DNA from 4 places in the Acetobacterium wieringae genome. Region 1 is predicted to be linked to each of the others. Evidence: riboswitches for the same ligand, from Rfam matches in the RefSeq annotation. Region 1 holds a riboswitch; each other region holds the start of a gene.
What was found. A riboswitch is a leader RNA that binds a small molecule or an ion and turns the genes downstream of it on or off. The one in region 1 is predicted to bind cobalamin.
Positions count from the first base shown of each region.

Region 1 (3,144 bases):
GCCACCGGTAAAGGCTAATCGTTCTGCTTCGAGCATCTTTCGCTGAAATTCACCAGTGCCCGGAATGCCTTTAATCAAAAAGGCGCAGGAATAGCTGGACAACAGCCGTTTCGTTTCTGCCAATGGGATTTCATTGGCCTGACAATGTTTGAGATTGGCCGATGAGCAGCCAAAGGCACATTTGTTTTTGGCAAACTCCGTTACGACCACCGAGTCCGGAGCAATTTCCATGACATCATCAAAGCCAATGGCAAGGAGCGGATGTTTTAAGCGCTGTAGGGGCGATAGTGACAGCGCATCGATAAAGTCAGGCGATTGGCTGGCAAAGATGACAGCGGTATCGGTTTCCAGTGGGATTAAAGGTGAAACATGGAGGCCGGTTTGCTGCAGGTGGGCAATAATGGTGTGGCCGGAACAGACTTGACCGCCGAAATGAAGCATCCGATTAACCCCGGACAATCTGGCCATCAGGGTGGCATGCTCATCAAAGGCATCGTGAAGCATCAGGATACCATCGGGTTTAAGCAGCGGCAGATTTACTGATAATTGTTCGTCAAGCAGTTGCGGGTTACGGTTGATAAACAGACCCGTGAGTAATATCAGTGAGTAGCCGTCTTGACTAGCAACAGCAGCTGTCGGTAAGGGAGGGTCATCCGCAAGGAGGGTGATTTCCAGCTCGGGAAAGCTGGCCAGAAAACAGTCAGCCATTGTTTGGGCACCCGGCCCACCAAGTAGAATTTGTCCGGACAATACCGGAAAAAATTTGACGCATTCTAGTGCCTTCATCCGGGTTAATGCGTGGATTGCTTTTGTTTTGAGGTAATCGATTTGATTTTGGATCTGGAGGGTCGTTTTTTTTGTAGCGGCATTGTTTTTATTTTGCAGCGAAACGTTGAGATCTTGCCATTTTTTAGATTGCAATTGGCGCAGCTTGATGGCATCCCCCAGATAATCCGGACTGGATGTCGACAGATAACGCCGGGTAATGGTGGCATTGCTGTAACAGCCCTGATATTCAAAAAGCAGCCCCAGACTTTCCAGCAGCGGCAGAAAGGATGATAATGCAGTGACATCGGCACCCAGTCGACTAGAAAGGACCTGGACATCGGCACCGCTGTCCCCGAAGGAATCAATAGTTTCAAAAAGATTAAGTTCCAGAGCGGCAAACAAGGCTTCAGAAGCCCAATTGGCCGTCGACAGGTTTTCCAGATACTGACCGCCATGGGTATGGGGATCGTAGGCCGTTAAAAAGGGAGTGGTGTTTTGTTTTGTCATTTGGTTGTCTTCCTATCCTCGATTTGGGTTGCGTTAAGGTTGAATCGATACCTCATTATAGAGCGGTAAACTTTTTTTGGAAAGAAAAATTTTGTTAATCTGTTGACAATTGTCAATAAATTCGCTATGATTGACTCAACTTAATAAAACTACAATTTATGGTGCCTTACAAAGGAGAATAGGGAATCAGGTGAAAATCCTGAACGAACCCATCACTGTAATGGTTTTGTTTTTGCAGATGCCACTGGCAACGGGAAGGCGCAAAAACAGATAAACCAGAGTCAGGAGACCTGCCATGAATTGATATAGTATGAAACGACGGTAAAGTTTCGGCTATCCTTAGGATTACCCTGGGATAGCTGAGACCTTACCGTTTTTTTTATAGAATCACGAGGCGATCCCATGAAACCGATCATCCAACTGGATATTACAGCGCTGACCTTTCCCGATGAACCGGAACCGGCGCTTAAAAACATTAAACTGAATATCAATGCGGGCGAATTCATTGCCATTACCGGTGGTGCGGCATCGGGGAAATCGTTATTGCTTCACACAATTACCTCGGCGGCGCCGAAGTTTTATCCCTGTGCAATTAATGGGACGGTGACGGTAGCGGATCAGAATGTGTCAAAGCTACCGCTCTGCCAAATGGCCGACTATCTGGGCTATATGATGCAGGAGCCGCAAAACCAGATGGTCAATCGACGGGTTACCGATGAGCTGGCGTTTGGGGTGGCGAATCTCAATTTGAGTCAGGATGAAATTGAGCATCGGGTTAATGTGGTCATGGATTTTCTCGGAATCCGGGCGTTTTCAGATCGGACAACCGATGCCCTTTCCGGCGGACAAGCCCAGAAGGTGGTGCTGGGGAGCATTCTGGCGATGAAAACTCCGATTCTGCTACTCGATCAGCCGACGGCCGAACTGGATCCCAAAACCAGCTCGGAGCTCTATCGGCACCTTGGGCGGCTGAACCGGGAGAAAAAGGTGACCACCCTGGTGGTTATGGATAAATCCGGTGCGGTTTTAAAAGATGCCCATCGGGTGCTGGTCATGGAAGCCGGGACGGTGAAAGATTTTCTGACGGTTAGTGAATATCATAAAAAATATGGCTGCCGGAAAAACAATCGTCGGGCGAAGCCGTTCCAGGTGGATGAAAGGTACGACGTGATTAAGTTAAGCGGTGCCTCGCATACCTATAAAGGTGGGATAACCGGCTGCCAGCCCCTGGATTTTAGTCTGAAAAAGGGCGATTTCACAGCGATCATCGGCCAGAACGGTTCGGGTAAATCGACCATGCTCAAGCTCATTGAAGGATTGGTCAAGCCAAGCGCAGGCTCGGTGGAACTGTTTGGAACGCCGGTGACCAGAAAAAATGTTGGGGAACTGCGTCGCCGGGTCGGTTTTTTATTTCAGAACCCCGATGATCAGATTTTTTGCAGCTCGGTACGCGATGAAATCAGTTATGTTTTAAAAAATAAAAACCTCAGTGCGCAGCAAAGTGAACAAAAGATTCAAGAAACTCTGGATCTGATCGGACTGGCGGGTCTCGAGGAAATGCATCCCCAGCGCTTAAGCCGGGGACAACGGCAATTGCTGGCGCTGGGTTCGGTGGTCATTAATGACCCCGAGCTGATCATTGCCGATGAACCGACCTCCGGCTTAAACGCTGCCCAGAGTCAAGTGGTGATGGAAAAGCTGGCCCATCTCAGCGGTCAGGGGGTCACTATTTTGTTGGTAACTCATGATTTGGCAGAGGCCAGAGATTTTGCCAATCGGATTGTGGTGATGCACAACCATCAGTTGGCTTTGGAATTTGAAGCCCCCAAAATGGACAATTATCTGAATGATTTGGTTCGACTGGAACTG
Region 1 covers NZ_CP097897.1:360,978-364,121, forward strand. Annotated here, with positions in the region: gene CHL1_RS01710 (DUF2284 domain-containing protein) at 1-1,275, opposite strand, end outside; cobalamin riboswitch at 1,418-1,587, shown strand; gene CHL1_RS01715 (ABC transporter ATP-binding protein) at 1,678-3,144, shown strand, end outside.

Region 2 (3,144 bases), 1.3 Mb from region 1:
TTTGTAAAAATGACCTGGATACAAGCTATATCTGTGATACAGTTTGTATCCAGTTTTTTAGATTGTCATACAATTTATTTTATTTTCTAGAGTAGCTATATAGCGTATCCCAATAGTGCTTAATGTGTGTTCACGGCGCATGATATAACCAGCGTGTAAAATCTGATTGTGTTCTGAAAACTCGATTGCCTGAATCTCGTTTAATTTTGAGTGCATCTTGTCACCATCACTGTTGGTCAGATCCGGACCGATACTGAAACAATCGGTGCCGCGAACCAGGGCGATTTTGGTGCAGCGGTCAATCACATGTATATTTTTATCGAGGATTTCATTGAACAAAATTTCTTCGGAAAAATGAAGCAGATTGTCGTCGCCCTGATCATAGGTTACAAAGGGGTAGGGTTTCAGCTCATCAAGAGTGAGTGAGTCTTTTTGGGCGAGGGGATGCAGTTTTCTAAGAAAAACATAGGATTTGATTTTCCCCAGAATATGAAAAGCGAGATTACTGGTATCCAAAAGCTTCTGCATCGTATTCAGGTAATGATCATTGATGCACATGACGCCGATTTCGCTGCGGCAGGGTGGCGACATCGTGGATGACCTCATGGGTTGGACCTTCCCGAATGGCAATATCATAGCGATCCAAGCCGATTTCATCGATGATCTTGATAAACGACATGGTCGAAAAGGGCAGCCGCTGGGTGGAGACGGAAAAGCGCATCGGGATCGATTTCTGATGCTGGTAACGTCGTTCCAGATATTCGGCCTGTTCGACGATATCCCGGGCATGGTTCAGATAATCCTGACCTTCATAGGTTAATTCAACGCCGCGACTGTTCCGCTTGAATAATTGAATACCCAGGCTTAGCTCCACTTCCTTGATTGCAGTCGATAAGGTGGATTGGGAAATATAAAGCGCTTTGGCTGCCGCCGAAATCGACTGATGCCTTGAAATTTCGATCATATATTTCATGTTTTGTAGTGAAATCATCGCGTTCCTCCGGTTTTTTATTCCTATACTATCAAAAATATTGATAGCTGGCAATTGGAAATTAGAAGACCTGGGCTAATTGTTTGAGCTTCTTACTTGTGATATAATACGTCTCAATTGAATAACAAAGTGTAGTATGAAAATCGGTTAAAATCCGATGCGGTACCGCCACTGTAAAAGTGAGCCGCTGTAAATTGATCAACACTGGAAAGAAATTTCTGGGAAGTTGTTACAGCCGGCGATGATCTTAAGCCAGGATGCTTCTATATTTTGTGATAACCAAGCCTAACGGATTATTGGGCGAGGAATTTATTTTTTATAATAAAACTCTTCTGTTTAATAATTCAGAAGAGTTTTTTTTATTGGAGGGAAAATGAATCTAGACAACAAACGGATCGCATTTTATGGCAAGGGCGGGATTGGTAAATCGACGATTGCTGCCAATGTATCGGCAGCGCTGTCAAAGGCTGGTAAAAAGGTCCTCCATATCGGCTGTGATCCAAAATCGGACTCGACCCGGATTCTGATGAAGCGACGGATTCCCACCGTCTTGAAAACACTCAAGGAAAAAGGGGAGCAGCTGAATCAAGCAGATATTTTGTTTACGGGGGTCTACGGTGTCACCTGTGTTGAAGCCGGCGGCCCGGAACCAGGGGTTGGTTGTGCCGGGATGGGTATTTCGGCGGTGATCGAGACCCTGGAAAAGCTGGACGTCTTTACGATGGACTGGGATCTGATTGTCTATGATGTGCTGGGTGATGTGGTCTGTGGTGGTTTTTCGATTCCGATGCGTAGGCAATGTGTTGATGCGGTTTATATTGTGACCTCGTCGGAATTTATGTCGTTGTACGCCGCCAATAATATTTTAAAGGGCATTGCGCACTACGAAACCCCGGCCCAAAAACTATTTGGCGGTTTTATCCATAATCGTTGGATGTCTCAAACCGATAAAGAGGTGGTTGATCAGTTTATCCAAATGACCGACAGCCGTCTGATTGCCTCAATTGAACAAAACCAGGCGATTAAGCTGGCCGAGTATCAAAGAAATACCATGATTGAGGCCGATCCTCAGGCTTCCCTTTCACAGGTTATTAAGACCTTGGGGAAGGATCTGTTTTGGGAGGTTCCAGCCTGTAATTCCCGTCCCCTTGATGATGACGCAATGGAAGCCCTCTTTGATTTTGTTTCCGCAAAGAACCAGGAAATCAGCAGATGAGCAGTATTACCATTGAAGCGTCGGTCTATAATTTAGGTGATATGGAATTGGCCAAACGAATTTTTGCGATACCGGACACCTTAGTAGTAGCCATCGGACCGCCAGCCTGTATTCGCATTTTATACTTCAGGGCTTTGGAATGTGGGCACTTGTCCAAGCTCAAACTCATTCCTATTAGTGCATTGGATTACACCTTTGGCGATTATCTGGAAAAAATCAAAGGAGTTGTTGCAGCGGCGTTACAAAAAACCTGCTATCAGGGTATTATTCTCTATGTTTCATGCCCCGATCTGCTTTGCCAAACTGATTTTGACAGGATGGTTCAGGAACTTGATAATCCCCGGCAGATACCGGTCGAGATTTTCAAACGTGGTCCCATGGAGAAACGAAAAACCAGCCCCTCCCAACGTTTGGATAAGATTGCAGTAAAAATCGCGGACTTTGTTAAGACCCAGCCGCTGGTATTCTCAAAAAATGAAGCGGTTTGTGAGTTGCCCCGCTGGCCGCAGATTATACGGGAGTACTTTCTTTATTCCCCGATGATCCGGCTGTTTGTCAGTTTTTGATGACCGGCTCCGGCTGCGCAAACTGTCCCAGTTCCATTGATAAATTGAATCACAATCCGTTTATTTTTTCCCGCTTTGATGACTTGCAGGCGGTTTATGGCTGCACAAATGACATCGGTGAAGCCATTACAAAGCACTTTCAAATGTACCACCAAACCAAAGAGAGTGAATTATTGCTATCCATTGGCACACCGGTTACCTATATGACCGGGATGAATGATCATTCTTTACAAGGCTGTGATCTGTTTACGACAACCGCTAGGATTGAGACCAACGGTTTTCAGACCGCCGAAGAAGGGGTAGCCAAGGCCCTGTTAAAAATCGCCAAAGCGACGCTTAAACAAGTTGAAACCCGCAAAAAACGGATCAAT
Region 2 covers NZ_CP097897.1:2,782,040-2,785,183, reverse strand. Annotated here, with positions in the region: gene CHL1_RS13630 (type 2 periplasmic-binding domain-containing protein) at 58-591, opposite strand; gene CHL1_RS13625 (LysR family transcriptional regulator) at 545-991, opposite strand; cobalamin riboswitch at 1,079-1,273, shown strand; gene CHL1_RS13620 (nucleotide-binding protein) at 1,365-2,207, shown strand; gene CHL1_RS13615 (hypothetical protein) at 2,204-2,773, shown strand; gene CHL1_RS13610 (nitrogenase component 1) at 2,773-3,144, shown strand, end outside.
Region 2: linked by a shared signal. The riboswitch ahead of CHL1_RS13620 (nucleotide-binding protein) and the one ahead of CHL1_RS01715 (ABC transporter ATP-binding protein) in region 1 are both predicted to bind cobalamin.

Region 3 (3,144 bases), 210 kb from region 1:
GCTGTCACCGGAAAAACCTGGTATCATCATTTTCCCTATCCCGAGTTCAATGCCAGAACGGATCGGTTTGATGTGGAGATTGAGAATAATAGTTTTAACGCCCAGGGCCTATCGCTGAATGTCGATACGGCGGAAGGCAGTATCAAAGGGCGGTTGACCTTTCACAATAGCCATCCCTTTCCCAAGGGTTTAAAGCACCCGGGGATCATGGGGCCTTTTGGACTAGTGCCCTTTATGGAATGCTACCACGCTATTATTCATTTGTATCATGAAATAAAGGGTGAGATTGATCTGGATGGGGAGTTGATGGATTTTAATGGCGGAGTCGGTTACATTGAAAAAGACTATGGCCGATCCTTTCCTAAGACCTATCTCTGGTTACAGGCCAGCCATTTTGAGGCTGGCGATGCTTCATTTGTCTTTTCACGGGCGAATATTCCTTTTTTAGGGATGGAATTTCCCGGTTTCTTTGCTTACTTCACTGATTTTAGCGGGATTACCCGCCGTTTTGCGACTTATAATTTTTCCCGGTTGGAGAAATGGGAAGTTGATACCACAAAGGGAACCTGCGCTGGGGAACTTGAAGGTCCGAATGGGGCCCTCGCTTTTAAAGCACAGATGGCCAGTGGCGGACGGCTGCGGGCGCCGGTGGACGGACTGATGGATCGCGAGATTGTCGAGAGTATCACGGCTAAGGTTTGGCTGCGTTTAACAAACAATCAGGGCAATATCATCTTTGAGAGCATCAGTAGCGAAGCGGGGATGGAGATTTGTCTGGAGGAAGGGGTTGCAGTGAAGCAAGAATCCGAATAAATAAAACCCATTGTCAGGCAGAATCATTTATTGAAGTTGCCAAAAAGGTGTTTTATTGGGGATTGCAAGTATGATATAATAAGCCAAATTAAATAATCATTTTCAGGTGCCCCTCGGGGAGAATAGGAAAATAAGTGAGAAGCTTATACGGGCCCGCCGCTGTAAATTGGGAATTGCTGTCTGGATGCCACTGTTAAAAAATGGGAAGGCGACAGCGATGAGGATCATGAGTCAGAAGACCTGCCGGAGAATTAGATGATGAGAGATGTGGAAAGTCTACGCTTTGTTGGCGTAGCTTTTTTTTGTTTAAAAAGGATTTAAAGGCTTTGTAAACAGTGACCAGAGAATAAAAAATAAGCGAGGGACGAATTGAAAGCAGTGGTATTGGAAAAACCGGGAGAATTGGTGATAAAAGATAAGGACATGCCTGTCTGTGGTGATGGCGAGATGCTTGTTAAGGTCAGAGCCTGCAATATATGCCGAACTGATTTAAAATGTGCCACCATGGGGCAAAGGGATCTGGTTTACCCTCGGGTATTGGGACATGAAATTGCCGGCGAGATCATTGCCAGAGGCAAAAATGTAAATGGTTATCCGGTAGGTCAACGGGTGTCTATTCATCCGGGGATTTCCTGTGGGGTTTGCGACTATTGTAAAAGTGGTCAGGATAATCTTTGTGATCAGATTAAGATTATGGGCTTTAATTTTGATGGTGGTTTTCAGGAAGTGATCAAAATTGATAAGCAGGCGATCAAATCCAAGATTGTCAATCTGATTCGGAATGATGATCTGGCTTATGAAGAAATATCGTTTATTGAACCACTGGCCTGTTGTGTCAACATTCAGGATCGCCTTCAGTTGAACCGGAAAGCGGCGCTGGTCATTATCGGTGGCGGCCGTTTGGGCCTGCTTAACCTGTTTGTGGCGAAAGCGGAAGGAATCCAAAATGTGATCCTGATCGAAGCCAATGAAGAGCGTCGTGACCGTGGCAAAGCCTTGGGATTTGATGCCGTTTTTAGCGGCGATGAGCCAGATCTGCTCGATCAGTTAAAGAGTTGCAGCAATGGTCATGGAGTCGACGGAGTAATCCCCTGCTGTCCAGGGCCAGAGGCCTTTGATCTGGCCCTGGAAATCCTCAGAAAACAGGGAACGTTCGGTTATTTCAGTGGACTAAGCCGCAATGAAGACTTCCAACTGGACATCAACCGGATTCACTACAAGGAAATTACCGTAGTCGGATCTTATGGCTGCAGTGTTAAGCATAGTCAAAAGGCCAAAACCCTGCTTGAATCAAGAAAAATTGATGTCCGGCCACTTATTTCTCATCGGGTCAAACTGGAAGAACTGGAACGGGGAATGGACTATATTAGAAACAGCGATGGTTATTCAACCATTGTGGTGATGAAGTGATGGCCGTCTGTCAAAGTGAGATCGAAGCAGTAGTGAATTAATAAATAAGAAAGAAAAATTAAAGGAGCAATTAAATGGAAAAAACAATCAGCATGAAAGATTATGGTCAGGTGATTACCCAGCTGATCAATAAGGAAAACCTGTCAAAAGATGATTCCAAAGAAATGTTCATGGAAATATTAAGTGATAAGCAAACAGCCATGCAACAGGGCGCTTTTTTAGCGGCCCTCAGTGCGAAAGGGGCAACCCCGGCAGAAGTGGCCGGAAGTTTTGAAGCGATTTATGAAGTGGATACCTTTAAGGTGGAACCGGTCACTGAGTTTCCGATTGTGGATAACTGCGGCACCGGGATGGATAGTTTTAAAACCTTTAATATCAGCACCGTGGCATCGATTATTGCCGCTGCTGCCGGAATCCCCATGGCTAAACACGGTTCCCGGGCCTTGACCTCGGTCTGTGGTACCATCGATGTGCTGGAAGCCCTGGGTATCGATATGGATTCTAATGTCGATCTGGTTAAAGAAAGCATCGAAAAGGCCGGGATTGGTATTTTTAATGGGATAAGCCCGGAGGTTCATCCGGTAGCTCTGGGGCGGGTTTTATCGCAAATTTCATTTGGCAGTGTGCTGAATATTTCGGCATCGCTGGCAAACCCGGCGCTGCCGCAATATGGGGTCAGAGGGGTCTACTCCAAAGAAATGCTGGATTTTGTGCCCCAGATCATGGCGGAGATCGGTTATAAACGGGCCATTGTGGTTTTTGGCGAGGTTGGCGACCAGGCCATTGATGAGGCTTCAACCCTCGGTACTACCCATATTGCTGAGCTGAAAGAAGATGGTAGTGTGGAAAAATATACATTTAATCCACAAGATATGTTGATAACTCCTGGAATTGTGGATGAAATCCGCACCTTTAATTCGG
Region 3 covers NZ_CP097897.1:152,787-155,930, forward strand. Annotated here, with positions in the region: gene CHL1_RS00765 (tocopherol cyclase family protein) at 1-813, shown strand, start outside; cobalamin riboswitch at 901-1,075, shown strand; gene CHL1_RS00770 (alcohol dehydrogenase catalytic domain-containing protein) at 1,192-2,223, shown strand; gene trpD (anthranilate phosphoribosyltransferase) at 2,298-3,144, shown strand, end outside.
Region 3: linked by a shared signal. The riboswitch ahead of CHL1_RS00770 (alcohol dehydrogenase catalytic domain-containing protein) and the one ahead of CHL1_RS01715 (ABC transporter ATP-binding protein) in region 1 are both predicted to bind cobalamin.

Region 4 (3,144 bases), 710 kb from region 1:
GCTGCAATATCTGGTGGTATCCTTGTGCGTTATCCCGCTCATTTATTTTACAGTCGCCATCAAAAAACCAACGGCATCTTATATTACCTGTGTGGTTTTTTTAAGCATTACAGTGACCCATGGGGCCGATGTGAATCCGCTGATCTTTACCATTGACCGGATCGTGGACACCCTTATCGGAATCTTTGTGTCATTGGGAGTCAATGCTTTTCACTTGCCCCGGCGCAGAAACAGAAAAACGCTCTTTGTCACCAATCTGGATGGTTCCTTGTTGAATTCCCAGGTTGAAATCAGCAGTTACTCCAGAATAAAACTAAACACCATGATCCGCCAGGGCGCTTTGATTACCATTGCCACGACCAGAAGTGCCGAAACCCTGCTGCCCCTGCTGGAAGGCGTAGAAATAAAGGTTCCCGTTATCATGATGAATGGGGCGGTTTGGTATGATCTGCAAAAACGAAGTTATTTAAGCTGCAAGAAAATGAATCCGGAAGTGGCCAAGCAACTGATTGATGTTTTTGAAAAACGGGAGCTGAATTGTTTTACCCACACCATCATCAATGATGTTCTCCATGTTTATTACACCAGGCTTATTAATCCGGTGGAGGAAAAAATCTATCATTCCAAAAAGCGACTCCCGGAACAGAGCTATGTGTGCGGCGAGGTGCCAAATGATCAAAGCGTTTTATCGATTATGGCAGTGGATCAGAAGGCGACGATCGTCCAGGTTAAAGCGGCCATCATGAAGCTGGAAATTGCGTCAGCGGTTAATGTTGAGTGCTATCCGGATGATCAACATCCGGGCTATTACTTTCTCGAAATAACCAGCCGGGAAGCCTCGGTGAAAAATGCCATCATGGATATGAAAGCCCGATATGCTACCGATAAAGTGATTGCGTTTGGCAATGACATCAGGAATGCAGCGATGCTGGAAGCCGCCGATTTTGCCTATGTGGTTGAAAATGCATCCATCGAACTAAAAGAAATGGGCTGGCCGCAGATAGGAGCGAATGACGATGATGCAGTGGTCAAGACCATCAGTCGCCATTTTTATGCCAAACCGGGGAGCTTTAAATAATGATAACCGTTTGCAGGTGACAAGGGGTTTGACACCACATCTTGTATATGATAAAATTAAAACAACCAAATATGAAGATAACGGTGCTGTGCCAACCGGTGCAGCATGGGGGAAGCCGGTGCAAATCCGGCACGGTCCCGCCGCTGTAAGGGGGAGATTTTTTTAAAAAGATCAAGCCTAAGTCAGATTACCCACCGTTATTTGTCACACCAGACTCTACGCGTGATAGAGGGTGTTTGAGCCAAGCAATCTTAGACCTCTTGACCCACGCCGTCGAGAGGTTTTTCAATGCCCGAAACAACAAAAAAGACTCGCAGGAAAGTAGGAAAACAAACCAGGATGATTACGAAGATCAAAAAAAGAGATGGACGAGAAGCCCCTTTTAATATTGAAAAAATTGCCAATGCCATTTTTAAGGCCGCCAGTGAAATCGGCGGCCAGAATTATCAGACCGCCATGGAGCTATCTGAAAAAGTGGCCATCTATATCGAACAGGAAATGAACACCAATACCCCGACGGTGGAAGAAATTCAGGATGCGGTGGAAAAAATTCTGATCGAAACCGGACATGCAAAAACCGCAAAGAAATATATTCTCTACCGGGCCGAGCGAACCCGAATCCGGGAAATGGATACCCGGTTGATGAAAATATATGAGGATCTGACCTTTAAAGAAGCCAAGGACAACGATGTTAAACGGGAAAATGCCAACATTGACGGCGACACCGCCATGGGCACGATGCTGAAGTATGGATCAGAGGGCGCTAAACAGTTTTATGAAATGTTTGTCCTCAATCCCGAGCATTCAACCGCTCATAAAGCCGGTGAAATCCACATTCACGATATGGATTTTTTAACCCTGACCACTACCTGCTGTCAGATTGATTTAGAACGCTTATTTAAAGATGGGTTTTCGACTGGTCACGGCCATCTCCGGGAACCCAACGATATTCAGAGTTATTCGGCGCTGGCCTGCATTGCCATTCAGTCCAACCAGAATGATCAGCATGGCGGACAGAGTATTCCCAACTTTGACTATGCCATGGTGCCGGGGGTGAAAAAAACTTTTATCCGGCTCTATCGGGAGAATTTGGCCAAGGCCCTGACCTTATTGACCGATACCAAAAATGCTTTAGCCAAGGTAAAGGCCATCAGTGAAGATATCGAAAAGAAACTGGGGTTAAAGCCCGAGCTAAATCAACCGAAGAATTATCTGGAAGCCGAAGCCCGGAGTTTGGCGTTATGGATAGCGGATGCCAACAGCATCAGCCGGGCTCAGAATTTTGCCATGGAAAATGCCGAACGGGAAATTGACCGCAGTGTTTATCAATCCATGGAGGCCTTTGTTCACAATCTCAACACCATGCATAGCCGGGCCGGAGCTCAGATCCCGTTTAGTTCCATCAACTACGGGATGGATACCTCAATTGAGGGGCGTCTGGTCATAAAAAATCTGCTTTTGGCAACGGAGGCCGGATTGGGAAATGGCGAAACCCCGATTTTCCCAATCCATATTTTCAAGGTTAAGGAAGGGGTCAATTATAATCCCTGGGACCCCAATTATGATTTGTTTAAATTAGCCTGTCGGGTCAGCGCCAAGCGCCTGTTTCCCAATTTTTCATTTTTGGATGCGCCCTATAACCTGAAATATTACAAAGCTGGTCAGCCGGAAACTGAAATTGCCTACATGGGCTGTCGTACCCGGGTGATCGGCAATGTCCACGATCCCAGTCGGGAAATTACCTATGGCCGCGGAAACTTAAGTTTTACCACCATCAATCTGCCCCGGATTGCCCTAAACAGCAAGGGCAACCAGGACGTGTTTTTTGCTGAGCTGGATCAGAAAATTGATCTGGTGATTGAGCAGTTGCTGGAACGGTTTGAAATTCAGGCCCATAAAAAAGTTAAAAACTTTCCTTTCCTAATGGGCCAGGGCGTTTGGATTGATTCTGCAGATCTGACCGACGAGATGGAAATCCGGGAAGTACTGAAACACGGCACCCTGAGTATGGGCTTTATCGGCCTGGCGGAATGCCTGACGGTTTTAACCGGCAAACACCATGGCGA
Region 4 covers NZ_CP097897.1:3,362,158-3,365,301, reverse strand. Annotated here, with positions in the region: gene CHL1_RS16535 (HAD hydrolase family protein) at 1-1,078, shown strand, start outside; cobalamin riboswitch at 1,143-1,291, shown strand; gene CHL1_RS16530 (anaerobic ribonucleoside triphosphate reductase) at 1,418-3,144, shown strand, end outside.
Region 4: linked by a shared signal. The riboswitch ahead of CHL1_RS16530 (anaerobic ribonucleoside triphosphate reductase) and the one ahead of CHL1_RS01715 (ABC transporter ATP-binding protein) in region 1 are both predicted to bind cobalamin.